Methylobacterium currus: one gene and its partner. The protein of the gene in region 2 interacts with the protein of the main gene of each other region in a pairwise test. Links are inferred from orthologs where the notes say so. Each region holds a gene or a part of one and is shown on either strand. Other genes may lie near its edges.

Evidence for each region.
Region 1: the proteins of mntR (region 2) and DA075_RS21160 interact in binary tests that used the Escherichia coli proteins (3 or more experiments, as listed by UniProt). The link is inferred for Methylobacterium currus from one-to-one orthologs.

What each region holds. Positions count from the first base shown.
Region 1 is NZ_CP028843.1:4,549,323-4,556,387, forward strand. The notes cover bases 2,083-4,909. They hold DA075_RS21160 (methionine ABC transporter ATP-binding protein), read left to right. Parts: upstream 2,083-2,824; coding sequence 2,825-3,994; downstream 3,995-4,909. Other genes in these bases: DA075_RS21155 (aldo/keto reductase), read right to left, coding at 2,083-2,542; DA075_RS21165 (methionine ABC transporter permease), read left to right, coding at 3,984-4,649; DA075_RS21170 (MetQ/NlpA family ABC transporter substrate-binding protein), read left to right, coding at 4,685-4,909. Also shown: rdgB (RdgB/HAM1 family non-canonical purine NTP pyrophosphatase), read left to right, coding at 1-453; DA075_RS21145 (organic hydroperoxide resistance protein), read right to left, coding at 537-962; DA075_RS21150 (MarR family winged helix-turn-helix transcriptional regulator), read left to right, coding at 1,168-1,695; more of DA075_RS21155, read right to left, coding at 1,703-2,082; more of DA075_RS21170, read left to right, coding at 4,910-5,464; DA075_RS21175 (hypothetical protein), read left to right, coding at 5,612-5,872; DA075_RS21180 (SH3 domain-containing protein), read right to left, coding at 6,007-6,597; DA075_RS21185 (2-hydroxyacid dehydrogenase), read left to right, coding at 6,877-7,065. UniProt on the Escherichia coli protein: Part of the ABC transporter complex MetNIQ involved in methionine import. Responsible for energy coupling to the transport system. It has also been shown to be involved in formyl-L-methionine transport.
Region 2 is NZ_CP028843.1:3,171,379-3,178,556, reverse strand. What follows is about bases 1,365-4,304. They hold mntR (manganese-binding transcriptional regulator MntR), read right to left. Parts: upstream 3,094-4,304; coding sequence 2,635-3,093; downstream 1,365-2,634. Other genes in these bases: DA075_RS14860 (LysR substrate-binding domain-containing protein), read right to left, coding at 3,225-4,115; DA075_RS38130 (methyl-accepting chemotaxis protein), read left to right, coding at 1,365-2,622. In the rest of the region: DA075_RS14875 (MaoC family dehydratase), read left to right, coding at 112-1,158; more of DA075_RS38130, read left to right, coding at 1,336-1,364; sdhC (succinate dehydrogenase, cytochrome b556 subunit), read left to right, coding at 4,399-4,818; sdhD (succinate dehydrogenase, hydrophobic membrane anchor protein), read left to right, coding at 4,833-5,246; sdhA (succinate dehydrogenase flavoprotein subunit), read left to right, coding at 5,269-7,095.

The sequences.
Region 1 (7,065 bases), 1.4 Mb from region 2 along the record:
GCGGCGACGAGGGCCACCGGCCTGCCCGCCTTCGCCGACGATTCGGGGCTCTGCGCCAACGCGCTCGACGGGGCGCCCGGCCTGTTCTCGGCCCGCTGGTCCGGCGGCTCGAAGGACTTTTCCGGCGCGATGGCGCGCATCGAGCGCGAGCTCGCCAGCCGCGGCGCCACGGACCGGCGGGCGCATTTCGTCTCGGCCCTGGTCCTGACCTGGCCGGACGGGCACGAGGAGCTGTTCGAGGGACGGGTCTTCGGCGAGCTGGTCTGGCCCCCCCGCGGCGACAAGGGCTTCGGCTACGACCCGATGTTCAAGCCGGACGAGAGCCCGCTCACCTTCGGCGAGCTGAGCGCCGAGGAGAAGCACGGCATCGACTGGGCGAGGGGGGAGGCCCTGTCGCACCGGGCCCGGGCCTTCCTGGCGCTCGCCGCCGCATGCCTGCGCCGGCCGGGCTGAACGAGAAGAGGCGCCCGCTTCGGGGCGCCTTCATCACCTCGGAAGAAGGGACGGCGGAGCCGCCCCTCCCGGATCCCGTGAGGTTACGCGACGGTCAGGCCGACATCGACGTTGCCGCGGGTGGCGTTCGAGTACGGGCACACCTGGTGGGCCTTCTCGACCAGCGTCTCGGCGGTCGCCTTGTCGAGGCCCGGCAGCGAGATGGTCAGGTCGGCGGTGATGCCGAAGCCGCCCTCGGAGCGCGGGCCGATGCCGACCTTGGCGGTCACGGTGGTGTCGGCCGGGACGGCGATCTTCTCCTGGCCGCCGACGAACTTCATCGCGCCGAGGAAGCAGGCGGCGTAGCCGGCCGCGAAGAGCTGCTCGGGATTGTTGCCGGCGCCGCCGGCGCCGCCGAGCTCCTTGGGGGTCGACAGCTTGACGTCGAGGCTGCCGTCCTGGGTCTGGGCGCGACCGTCGCGACCGCCATTCGCCGTGGCCTGGGTGGTGTACTTCACGTCGACGGACATCGGGGCTCTCCTGGAGTAGGGGCGGCCTCACCGCGCCGTGGCGCGCGCCGCGGCATGGTCATAGATCGAAATTTGATTGCGCGCAATTTGTTTTTGTGCGCCGTCATCGCTATGATCGAAGCGGCCTCGAGCGCAGATCGTTCCGGGGGCCACGGTCAGGCCCCGCTCGACGGGGCCCCGACGGAGCCCCTTTGAGGAGCGGGACATGTCAGAGATCGATGCGCACGGCCAGAACGCCGACCAGGACAAGGGCCAGAATTCCGGCCAGGACCCCGACCCGGCCGACGACCTGCACCTCTCCAACCAGATTTGCTTCGCGGTCTACTCGGCGGCGCATGCCTTCAACCGGATCTACAAGCCCCTCCTCGACCGGATCGGCCTGACCTACCCGCAATACCTGGTGCTCCTCCTGCTCTGGGAGCAGGACGGGCAGACGATGAAGACCCTCGGGCAGCGCCTCTACCTCGATTCCGGCACCCTGACGCCGCTGCTCAAGCGCCTGGAGAGTGCAGGGCTGGTGATCCGGACACGCGACGCCCGGGACGAGCGGCTGATGCGCATCACCCTGACCGAGGCCGGTGCGTCCTTGCGCGAGAAGGCGACGCCGTTCCCGAACGAGATCGTCTGCGCCTCCGGGCGGCCGGCGGAGCGGCTGGTGGCCCTGCGCGACGAGATCCTGGCCCTGCGCGACAGCCTGCACGCCTCGGCGGCGCCGGACCGCGGGGCAGCCTGAGGGGTCGTCAGAGCATCGGCAAGTGCCGCGGCTTCGGTCCGCGGGGGAAGGCGGCGTCGATCCGGGCGAGCTCGGCCTCGCTCAGGGTCAGGCTGCCGCCGCCGGCATTCTCGGCGGCATGGGCCGGACTCGACGCCTTCGGGATCGCCAGCACGCCGTCCCCCCGGGTGAGCGCGGCCAGCGCCACCTGCCGCGGCGTGGCGTCGTGCGCTTGCGCGATCTCGGCCAGCACGCGGCCGCCCGGGGTCGCGGGACCCGGGAAGCTGTCATGACCGAAGGGGCTGTAGGCCACCACCGCGACGCCGTGGCGCCGGCACCAGGGCAGGACCGCATGCTCGATCGCCCGCTCCTCCAGGTGGTAGAGCACCTGGTTGCAGGCGATGCGGTCGGGGCCTGCGATCTCCAAGGCCTCGTCGAGGTCGTCGGCGTCGAAGTTGCTCACGCCCCAGGACAGGATCTTGCCCGCCCGGATCAGCTCCTCGAAGGCCGCGAAGGTCTCCTCCAGCGGGTGGGGGCCGCGCCAGTGCAGGAGGTAGCAGTCGAGCCGGTCGGTGCGCAGGCGCTTGAGCGAGCGCTCGCAGGCCTGGATCGTGCCCCGGCGCGAGGCGTTCCCGGGCAGCACCTTGGAGACCAGAAATGCCTCGTCGCGGCGGTCGCCGATCGCCTCGGCGATCAGGGGTTCGGCCTCGCCATACATCTCGGCGGTGTCGACGTGGCTCATCCCCACGTCGAGGCCCCGCCGCAGGGCGGCCGCCGCCACGGTGGGCTCGCCCTCGTCGAGGTACCAGGTTCCCTGCCCGATCACCGGCACCGCGGGCCCGGTGCGTCCGAAGGGTTGCCGTCGCATCGCGCGCTCCTGCGATCTGTGCCGTCCTGGGCCGCGGGGCACGCGGAGGGCAAGGGCAGATCCCGGAGAATGCACGGTTTTCTGCGCTCCGTCGCGGTCAGGCGCCGAGACCCCGGGATGAAAAAGGCTCTTCTCCCCACAGGCGTTCTTCAAAAAGAACATTCCGGTTGACAGAAAGTCCGCTTCCGGGTTTCTGTGCCGGCCCGCCATCCGGCATGAGATCATGCGTTGAAGGACCCCGATGACCGCTCCCGTTTCCCCGCCCGCCCGGACCCGCGCGCCGTGACGGCCCCCGTCCGCGTGCCGGTGCCGGGGGATCTGAGCGACCGGCTCGGCCAACCCGACGCGCTCGTCAGGCTCGAGAGCGTAGCCAAGACCTACACGGCGCGCCGCGGTGCCGGCGCCGTGACGGCCCTGGAGGATATCGACCTCTCGGTGGCGCGCGGCCAGGTGCTCGGCGTGATCGGCCGCTCCGGCGCCGGCAAGTCGACGCTGATCCGCCTGGTCAACGGGCTGGAGCGGCCGAGCCGCGGCCGGGTGATCGTCGACCGCGCCGAGATCTCGAGCCTGTCGGAATCCGCCCTGCGAGCCGAGCGCCGTGGCATCGGCATGATCTTCCAGCACTTCAACCTGCTCTCGGCCCGCACCGCCGCCGGCAACGTCGCGCTGCCGCTCGAAGTGGCCGGCACCGACAAGGCCGCGATCCGCAAGCGGGTGGCGGAGCTCCTCGACCTCGTCGGGCTCGGGCCGCAGGCCGACCGCTACCCGGCCGAGCTGTCGGGCGGGCAGAAGCAGCGCATCGGCATCGCCCGGGCGCTCGCCACCAACCCGAAGGTGCTGCTCTCCGACGAGGCGACCTCGGCCCTCGACCCGGAGACGACCCGCTCGATCCTCGACCTGCTCGGCCGGATCAACCGGGAGCTCGGCCTGACGATCCTGCTCATCACCCACGAGATGGCGGTGATCCGGGCGATCGCCCACGAGGTCGCGGTGCTCGAGGGCGGCCGCATCGCCGAGTCGGGCGACGTGTTCGAGGTCTTCACCCGGCCGAGGGCCGCGATCACCCGCACCTTCCTCGACGAGGAGACCGGCCGCGCCCTGCCGCCGTCGCTCGCCGCCCGCCTCAGCCCCGGGCTACAGGCCGGGGAGGGCCGGCAGGCGGTGCTGCGGATCACCTTCCGGGGGCCGCACGCCACCGATCCGGTGCTGGCCCAGCTCACCCGCGATGCCGGCATCCCGGCGGGCATCCTCTCGGGGACGGTGGACGAGATCGCCGGCCGCCCCTTCGGCACCCTGGTGGTCGGCATCGCGGCCGATCCCGGGACGGTGGAGCGCGCCCGGACCTTCCTCGCCGCCCGCGGCCTCGACGTGGAGATGCTCGGCACCCTCGACCTCGCCGGCTGGCAGCGGACCGCCGCTCCCGGCCTCACGGATCCGCACCATGTCGCCTGAACTCCTTCGCCTCCTCGTCCAGGCTACCCTCGACACGCTGCAGATGGTGGCGGTGGCGGCCTCCCTCGGCACGCTGATCGGCCTGCCGCTCGGCGTCTTCCTGGCCACCAGCGGTCGCGGCGAATTGCTGGCCGCGCCCTGGCTCAACCGGGTGCTCGGCCTCGTCGTCAACGCCACCCGCTCGACACCGTTCATCATCCTGGTGGTGGCGATCATCCCGTTCACCCGGCTGATCGCCGGCACCTCGATCGGCACCACCGCGGCCACCGTGCCGCTGACGGTCGCCGCGACCCCGTTCATCGCCCGCCTCGTCGAGGGGGCAATCCGCGAGGTCGATGGCGGCCTCGTCGAGGCGGCCCGGGCCTTCGGTGCGAGCCCGCTACAGATCGTCCTCAAGGTGCTGATCCCCGAGGCCCTGCCCGGCATCGTGCTCGGCCTCACCCTGGCGGTCGTGTCCCTGATCGGCTTCTCCGCGATGGTCGGCGCCGTCGGCGGCGGGGGCCTGGGCGATCTCGGCATCCGGTACGGCTACCAGCGCTTCATGCCCGAGATGATGCTCGCCGTGGTGGTGGTGCTGATCGTCCTGGTGCAGCTGGTCCAGACCCTCGGCGACCGGCTGGCACGGCGCATGAACAAGCGCCTGCGCCACGGCTGACCCCTTCTCCCCTGATCCCTCGGAGCGTGAACCCGATGCTGCGTACCCTCACCCTGGCCGCCCTTCTCGCCGCCGCCAGCCTGCCCGCCCTCGCTCAAGGCCAGCGCGTGCGCGTCGGCGCCACGCCGGGCCCGCACGCCCAGATCCTCGAGGCGGTGAAGCCGATCGCCGCCAAGAAGGGCCTCGACCTGCAGGTGGTCGAGTTCTCGGACTACGTCGTGCCGAACGAGGCTCTGTCCTCGGGCGAGCTGGAGGCCAACTCGTTTCAGCACCAGCCCTACCTCGACAACCAGAAGGCCGATCGCGGCTACAGGATCGAGAGCGTCGCCCAGACGGTGAACTTTCCGATGGGCGTCTACTCGAAGCGCCACAAGAGCATCGACGCGGTGCCGGCGGGCGGCACGCTGGCGATCCCGAACGATCCGACCAATGGCGGCCGCGCCCTGCTGCTCCTGCAGGACAAGGGGCTCCTCAAGCTGAAGGCCAATGTCGGCTTTAAGCCGAGCGTCGCCGACATCACCGAGAACCCGAAGCGCCTGCGCATCATCGAGGTCGACGCGGCCCAGACCCCGCGCTCGCTCGACGACGTCGACGCGGCGGCTGTCAATACCAACTACGCCACTGCCGCGGGCCTCAAGCCCTCCGACGCGATCCTGAAGGAGGAGCCGAAGGGGCCCTACGTCAACGTGATCGCGGTGCGCAGCGCCGATAAGGACAAGCCCTGGGTCGCGGCGCTCGTCGAGTCCTATCGCTCGCCGGAGGTGAAGGCCTTCATCGAGGGCAAGTTCGGCGGCGCGGTGCTCACCAGCTGGTAAGGCCCGGGGAGGGTGCGGCAGCCTCGCGCCGCACCTTATCCACAGGGATGAGACGGAATGAAGCGGGGCCGTGAAACCAAACGCGGCCGTGCGCGTCTTCTCTGCACGGCCCGACTGACGGGCTGGCCTTACCTCTCGAGGTGCCCGATGAAGATCCTCACTTCCGCCCTGGTCGCGGCCGTCCTCACCGCCGCCGCCGTTCCGGCCTTCGCCCAAGGCGGCTCGCCCTACAACAATTCGGGCTCGCAGGCCGGCGGCCCGCTCGGCGGCGTGCAGCGCGAGATGGGCGCCCCCGGCGGCGCGCCGGCCATGGGTGCCGCCCCCCGCGCCACCATGCAGCCGACCATGCGCAGCAAGAAGCGCATGATGAAGCATCGCCGCATGCACCGTCACCACCACGCCCGCTGAGCCGGACCCGACGGTTTCAGCCTCTTCGGCGCGTTCGTCCGGCGGCTCGATCCGCCCGGCGGGCGCGCCTTCGCGCGTCCTCGGCCCCGCCGGCGTCGTCATCGTGGGATGACGGAGCGAGAATGCAGCGGGCGTCAGTCCACCTTCTCGTTCGGGTAGACGCCCCAGAGCCGGTCCTGGCGCATGTAGCCGTCGACGTCGCCGCGCTTCTGCGGCAGGGCAACGACGAGGCGGCACCAGGTGCCGTCGCACGTCTTGACGCTGCCGATCACCCCGGCCTGGAGCTGCGCCACCACGCCGCTTCCCGTATCGGCCCGGTCGTAGAGGGGCACCGGTGCGCCCTTGTCGGCGCCGCGGGTCAGCACCACCGCGGTGCGCCGGCCGGAGAGCAGCGAGTGCAGCACCCAGCCCTCGGTGCCCTCCGAGTCGCGGATGCGGCGCCAGGTCTCGAATTCCGCGATGATCTCCACCGGCAGGCCGGCGCGCTGGAACACCCACAGGGTGCGGTGGTCCTTGGACGGTCCCTCGCGCAGGTTCACCCGGTCGGTCTTCAGGCTGACGTAGCGCGGCAGCGGCAGCTTCGTCGCCGGGCCGATGGTGACGCCGATCTCGCCGGGGGCGGGATTGGCGGCCGGCGACGGCGGCGCGGCCGCAGCGGGCGCTGCCAAGGCCGGCACTGACAGGGCGGCGAGCAGCAGAGCCACGAGGGGGCGCGGGTGGAGCATCGGCGGTCGGTCTCCCTTCAGGGAAGCGGCGCGGATTGTCTTCCGGGTGGCCTCTGCTAGAGAGGCCGCCGGGCGTCGAGCCCCGGCCGGATCGAGGGGCGTGAAGGCCCCTATCGCCGGATCAGGGTTAACGGGTCGTAACGACGCCTGTGGCCCGCACCAAGGCGGGGCTTTTCGCCGGGCCGTCGCGTCGCTTAATCTTCGTGGGCGCGCGGGCGCCCGTATCGCGTGTCGGGGCCGCACGGGCAGGCCGGGAGGCCCGCCCGGGGCAGGGGAGGGATCATGTCGTTGAAGCGCAAGCCGCTCGTGGTGGTCACCCGGCGCCTGCCGGACGTCGTGGAGACGCGGATGCGCGAATTGTTCGACGCGCGCCTCAACCACGAGGACACGCCGCTCACCGGCGGCGCCCTGGCGCAGGCCCTCCAGGAGGCCGACGTGCTGGTGCCGACGGTCACGGACGAGATCGAC
Region 2 (7,178 bases):
CATGGTGCGATCGGGCATTGCTCTCGGCCTTTGTACCGCGTTGTCTGCGACGGACCGGTGTCCACGTCGCCGGACGATGCTCGAGAGCGGATTCCCGCACGAGGGGCGACGATGAAGACCAATCCGGGCCGATTCTTCGAGGATTTCCGCCTCGGGGAGACCATCCGCCACGCCACGCCCCGCACGGTCACCACCGGCGACGTGGCGCTCTACACCGCCCTCTACGGCCCGCGCTTCGCGGTGCAATCCTCCGATGCCTTCGCGGCGGCCTTCGGCTACGCCCGAGCGCCCCTCGACGACCTGCTGGTGTTCCACGTCGTGTTCGGCAAGACCGTGCCGGACATCTCGCTCAACGCGGTGGCCAATCTCGGCTACGCGGAAGGCCGCTTCCTGCGCCCGGTCTATCCGGGCGAGACCCTGAATTCGGTCTCGGAGGTGATCGGCCTCAAGGAGAGCTCGAACCGGCAGACCGGCGTGGTCTATGTCCGCTCCACCGGCTACGACGCGCAGGGCGGGGCGGTGCTGAGCTACTGCCGCTGGGTGCTGGTGCGCAAGCGCGATCCCGAGGCCAGGATCGAGGGCGAGTTGGTGCCGAGCCTCGCCAAGGCGGTGGCGCCGGAGGAGCTGGCGGCCGCCCTGCCGCCCCTGAACCCGCAGGCCTACGATCTCGGCCTCGCCGGCAGCCCGCACCGGTTCAGTGACTACGAAGCGGGCGAGCGCATCGACCACGTCGACGGCATGACCGTCGAGGAGGCCGAGCACCAGATCGCCACCCGGCTGTTCCAGAACACCGCCAAGGTCCATTTCGACGGCTACGCCGCCAAGGACACCCGCTTCGGCAAGCGGCTGATCTATGGCGGCCACGTCATCTCGCTGGCCCGGGCCCTGAGCTTCAACGGCCTCGGCAACGCCTTCTCGATCGCCGGCATCAATGCCGGGCGCCACGTCGCGCCCTTGTTCGCCGGCGACACGGTCTATGCCTGGAGCGAGGTGCTGGCGACCGCCGAGCTGCCGGGGCGGACGGATGTCGGGGCCCTGCGCCTGCGCACGATCGCGACCAAGAACCAGCCCTGCACCGCCCATCCGGACAAGGCCGGCGAGAGCACCGACCCGGCGGTGATCCTCGACCTCGATTACTGGGCATTGATGCCGCGCTGAGGACCGGGGCGGCCCCGGCGGAACCGAGCCGCCCGATCCCTCGTCCGCGCGAGCCGGTGCAAGATCTGTCAACGACACTCGTGGAAGGTCCGCGCCGGCCCGTGGCGATCATTGCGTAAGACTATGTTCACAGCTCGCTTGTACTCACGGCGGAAGACGAACCGGACCGACATCCCGATGCTGAAGCGCTTCGCACGCAAAGACGGCTTTCTCGACCTGCTCGCGACGCGCGCCGGGGTGGGCTTATGGGAGCTCGTCCCGTACCGGGGCGACCTCGCCCATCCCAAGACCCAGGTGACCTGGACGCCGGAATTCCGCCGTATCGTCGGCTACCCGTCGGCCGAGGCGTATCCGAACACGCTGGAATCGTGGTCGAGCCGGATCTACCGCGACGACGTCGACCGCATCATGGCGGCCCTGGCGGCGGCGGTCAAAGACGTGGCGAACAAGGGCGCCTACGACGTCAAGTACCGGATCGTGATGCCGGACGGGACGCCGCGCTGGTTCCGCGCCACGGGCGGCGCGGCTTACGACGAGCACGGCGTCCCGCTGCGGATCTGCGGCTCGCTGGTCGACATCCACGCCGAGATGGAAGCCAAGATCAACGACGAGGCGCGGACCCGGCGGTTCGAGGAGATGGTCGCGTCCTTCGCCAAGGAGTCCTCCGCGCTGTTCTCGCGCCTGACCGGTGCCGCGTCGGAGATGCAGGCGGCAGCCGCCGCGATGGCCGGCACCGCCGACCAGACCAGCGCCCGCTCGAGCGAGGTGGCCGGCTCCGCCATGCAGACCTCGACCAATATCGGCACGGTCGCGGCGGCCTCGGAGGAGCTGGGCAGCTCGGTCACCGAGATCGGCCGTCAGGTCCAGGGCTCGGCCGGTCTCGCCGAGGCGGCGGTGGTCGAGGCCGACGCGACGGCGCGCCTGGTGCAGGAGCTGAGCGGCGCGGTGAGCAAGATCGGCGACGTGGTGAGCCTGATCTCCTCCATCGCCGGCCAGACCAACCTGCTGGCGCTCAACGCCACGATCGAGGCGGCGCGGGCCGGCGAGGCGGGACGCGGCTTCGCGGTCGTCGCCGCCGAGGTGAAGGAGCTCGCCAACCAGACCGCCAAGGCCACGGACGAGATCTCCGCGCAGATCACCCGGATCCAGGATTCGACCGCGCAGGCGGTCTCGGCGATCGGCGGCTTCGGCGCGCGCATCCGCGAGATCAGCAGCGTGACGACGGCGATCGCCGCCGCGGTCGAGGAGCAGAACGCGGCGACCCAGGAGATCGTCCGCAACGTCTCCCAGGCCGCAGCCGGCGCCGGCGACGTGATGAGCGGCACCGCGAGCGTCTCGGCCTCCGCCGAGGAGACCGGTCAGAATGCGGCGCGGGTGATCACCGCTTCGTCCGAGGTGTCGGACCGCACCCGCGATCTGAGCGCTCAGACCGAGGCGTTCCTCAAGAGCGTCCGGGCCGCCTGACCGCAGCCGCGCTCAGGCGTCGGTCCGGGTGGCGGTGAAGCGGCGGAACGCCTCCAGGGTCTCGCCGCTGACATGGTGCTCGATGCCCTCGGCGTCGCAGCGCGCCACGTGCGGGCTGACGCCGAGCGCGAGCAGGAACGATTCGACGATGCGGTGGCGCTCCCGCGCCTCCGCGGCCAGCGCCCGGCCGGCCTCGGTGAGGAAGACGCCCCGATAGGGGCGCTGCTGCACCAGGCCGTCCTCGGCCAGGCGCTTGAGCATCTTGGCCACCGTCGGCTGGGCCACGCCGAGGCGGGCCGCGATGTCGACCTGGCGCGCCTCGCCGCCATCGCCGATCAGGTCGGCGATCAGCTCGACGTAATCCTCCACCAGCTCGAGCCGGCGCGCCTCGCGCACCTGCCGGAAGCCGGCGGAATGCGCCTCGGCATCGACCAGGACGGCGGGCTCGCGCGGGTGATCGGGATCCTGCATGGGGTGGGGTCGTCGCCTCGTTCGGTTGGCTCGGGGTCACGCAGTCTTACCCGAGGCAGTCTTACCCGAGGAATTGCCGGGTGTGCAGGGCCTGAGGGACCGCGCGGCGGGCGGCATCCCCCGATGGGCCCTCACGCCTGCGGTGCCCGCAGATGGGCGACGAAGTCCTGGGCGAAGGGGGGCAGGGCGGCGAGGTCGCGCAGGCAGATCGTCAGGTCGCGCACCGCCCAGGGATCCTCCAGGGCCACGATGGCGATCGCCATGGTGCGGGCGGCCCGGCGGGCGGTCGTCTCCGGCACGATGCCGAGGCCGACCCGGCACTCGACCAGGCGGCAGACCGCGTCGAAGCCGCGGAGCTGCACCCGCAGGCGCAGGGGCTGGCCGCTGCGACCGGCCTTGGCGGCGAGGAAGCGGGTCAGCGCGCTCGCCCGGTCGAGCCCGACGAGGTCGTGGCCGAGCACCTCGGCGAAGGGGACCGAGGCACGGGCGGCCAGCGGATGATCCGCCGCCACCACCAGCACGAAGCGGTCGCTCCGAAAAGGATAGGTCGCGAGGCTGCCGGTCTCGACCGTGCCGGCGACGAGGCCGAGATCTGCCGCGCCCTCGGCGACGAGCCCGACGATCTCGTCCGACAGGCGCTCCTCGATGTCGACGCTGACCCCCGGATGCAGGGCGAGGTAGGCCGAGAGCACCTCCGGCAGGAACTCGGTGAGCGCGTTGGTGTTCGACAGGACGCGAATCTGCCCCGCCGCACCACCCGCGAAGGCGGCCAGATCCCCTTGCAGCCGCTCGACGCTGCCGAGGATCTGGCGGGCATGGGCGAGCAGCGTGCGCCCGGCGGGCGTCGGCGTGACACCGAGCCGCGCCCGGGTGAGGAGGGCGGCGCCGAGCGAGGCCTCCATGCTGCGGATGCGGTGGCTCGCCGCGGCGAGCGCCAGGTTGGCCCGGTTCGCCCCATGGGTGATCGAGCCCGCCTCGACCACGTGGCGGAACAGGCTGAGGTCGACGAGATCGAAATGCATGGCGGCGCCTCCCCCGGGCGTCGAAAGCCTGTCCCCGGCCGATCGTTTCGCCGGCCACGAAGGTAGATCGCGTCGGCGCACGATGGCCAGGGGCCTGTCCAGCCTTCGCGGATGACGAAGCCTGGGTCAACGAGAACCGCATTGCGAATTGGACGCGTTCCAGAGAGACAGGCGGACGCTTCTGTCACCAGCGCAAGTCCGCGGCCACGTTGCGCTCGCGCGGCGGAGCCGGTAGGTGACCCAGTTTAGAGCCGGTACAGACCAGGACTTCTCGAGGATCACGATGGCGGACACCGCAAGGCCCACGAATCCCGCCGGCAGACCGGTCGTGCGACCGCTCTCGCCCCATCTCCAGATCTACCGCTGGACCTGGACCATGGCGATGTCGGTGGCCCACCGCATCACCGGCGTCGCGCTCTACGGCGGCACCGCGCTCCTCGCGCTCTGGCTCGTGGCGCTCGCCGCCGGACCTGGCGCCTACGGCCCGGTGGCGTGGTTCTTCGGCTCGATCCTCGGGCGGCTGATCCTGTTCGTTTACACCTGGATCCTGATGCACCACATGCTCGGCGGCATCCGCCACCTGGTCTGGGATTTCGGCCACGGCATGGAGCCCGGCACCCGCATCGCGATGGCCCGCTTCACCCTGATCGGCTCGACCGCCCTGACGGTGCTGATCTGGCTCGTCGCCCTCGTGGCGCGCTGAGAGGACGACGAACGATGGTCGACAACCGCCCCGACATCCGCCCCTCGATCCGCACTGCGCGCGCCCGCGTCAGCGGCCTGGGCGCCGCCCATCACGGCACCCGCGAGTGGTGGATGCACCGCGTCACCGCGGTCTCGAACGTGCCCCTCGTCCTCGCCTTCGTGGTGATCGTCGCCCTGATGGCCGGCCGGCCCTACCCGGAGGCGGTCGCCCTGGTGTCGCACCCGCTGGTGGCGATCCTGCTGATTCTTGGCGTGCTCTCGGTTACCAACCACATGCGGATGGGCCTGCAGATCGTCATCGAGGACTACGTCCACGACAAGGGTCTGCGGATCGCCGCGGTGATCGCCAACAACTTCTACTGCGTCGTCGTCGCGGTCGCCTGCCTCTACGCCATCGTGCGTGTGAGCCTGCGGGCCCTCGCGTAACGCCAGAAACAGGAAAACCGCAATGGCCTCAACCGCTTCCGCTGCGCCGGCCCAGAACGGCAAGGCGTACACCATCATCGACCACAGCTTCGACGTGGTGATCGTCGGCGCCGGCGGCGCAGGCCTGCGCGCCACCGTCGGCTGCTCGCAGGCGGGCCTGCGCACCGCCTGCATCACCAAGGTGTTCCCGACCCGCTCGCACACCGTGGCGGCGCAGGGCGGCATCTCGGCCTCGCTCGGCAACATGGGCCCGGACGATTGGCGCTGGCACATGTACGACACCGTGAAGGGGTCGGACTGGCTGGGCGACCAGGACGCGATCGAGTACCTGGTGCGCAACGCTCCGGCGGCGGTCTACGAGCTCGAGCACTGGGGCGTGCCGTTCTCGCGCACCGCCGAGGGCAAGATCTACCAGCGCCCGTTCGGCGGCATGACCACCGATTACGGCAAGGGCACCGCCCAGCGCACCTGCGCGGCGGCCGACCGCACCGGCCACGCCATGCTGCACACCCTCTACGGCCAGGCCGTGAAGGCGCAGACCAACTTCTTCATCGAGTATTTCGCCCTCGACCTGATCATGGACGAGGAGGGGCGCTGCCGCGGCGTGATCGCCATCGACCAGGCGACCGGCGAGATCCACCGCTTCCGCGCCGCCATGACGGTGCTCGCCACCGGCGGCTACGGCCGGGCCTACTTCTCGGCGACCTCCGCGCATACCTGCACCGGCGACGGCAACGCCATGGTGCTGCGGGCGGGCCTCGCGCTCGAGGACATGGAGTTCGTCCAGTTCCACCCGACCGGCATCTACGGCGCCGGCTGCCTCATCACGGAGGGCTCGCGCGGCGAGGGCGGCTACCTGACCAACTCCGAGGGCGAGCGCTTCATGGAGCGCTACGCCCCCTCGGCCAAGGATCTCGCCTCGCGCGACGTGGTCTCCCGCTCCATGACCATGGAGATCCGCGCCGGCCGCGGCGTCGGAAAGAACAAGGACCACATCTTCCTCCACCTCGACCACCTCGACCCGAAGATCCTGCACGAGCGCCTGCCCGGCATCTCGGAGAGCGCGAAGATCTTCGCCGGCGTCGACGTGACCAAGGAGCCGATCCCGGTCATCCCGACCGTCCACTACAACATGGGCGGCATCCCGACGAACTATCACGGCGAGGTGCTGACCCTGAAGGACGGCAACCCCGACCACGTGGTGCCGGGCCTGATGGCGATCGGCGAGGCGGCCTGCGTCTCGGTCCACGGCGCGAACCGCCTCGGCTCGAACTCGCTCATCGACCTCGTGGTGTTCGGCCGCGCCGCCGGCCTGCGCTGCGCCGAGACGGTGGAGAAGGGCGGCCGCCTGCCGGAGCTGCCGAAGGATTCCGCCGACAAGGCGCTGGGCCGTCTCGACAAGTTCCGCTACGCCAATGGCGGCACGCCGACGGCCGAGCTGCGCCTCGAGATGCAGAAGACGATGCAGAACAACTGCGCCGTGTTCCGCACCGGCGAGGTGCTGGAAGAGGGCAAGGGCCTGATCCACAAGGTCTGGGCCGGCGCCGAGGACGTGAAGGTCACCGACCGCTCGCTGGTCTGGAACACCGACCTCCTGGAGACCCTGGAATTCGACAACCTGATCGGTCAGGCGGTCGTCACCATGGAATCCGCGGCCAACCGCACCGAGTCCCGCGGCGCGCATGCCCGCGAGGACTTCCCGGATCGCGACGACAAGCAGTGGATGAAGCACACCCTGGCCTGGCTCGACCCCGACGCCCGCAAGGTCGCGATCGATTACCGGCCGGTCCACACCTACACGATGTCGAACGACATCGCGTATATCGAGCCGAAGGCCCGCGTGTACTGATGATCACGACTGGCTGGCCCCGACGGGGCCAGCCATCGCGCGGCGAATCCGTCCTCCCGCATCTTTTACAATCCGGCCGCCGC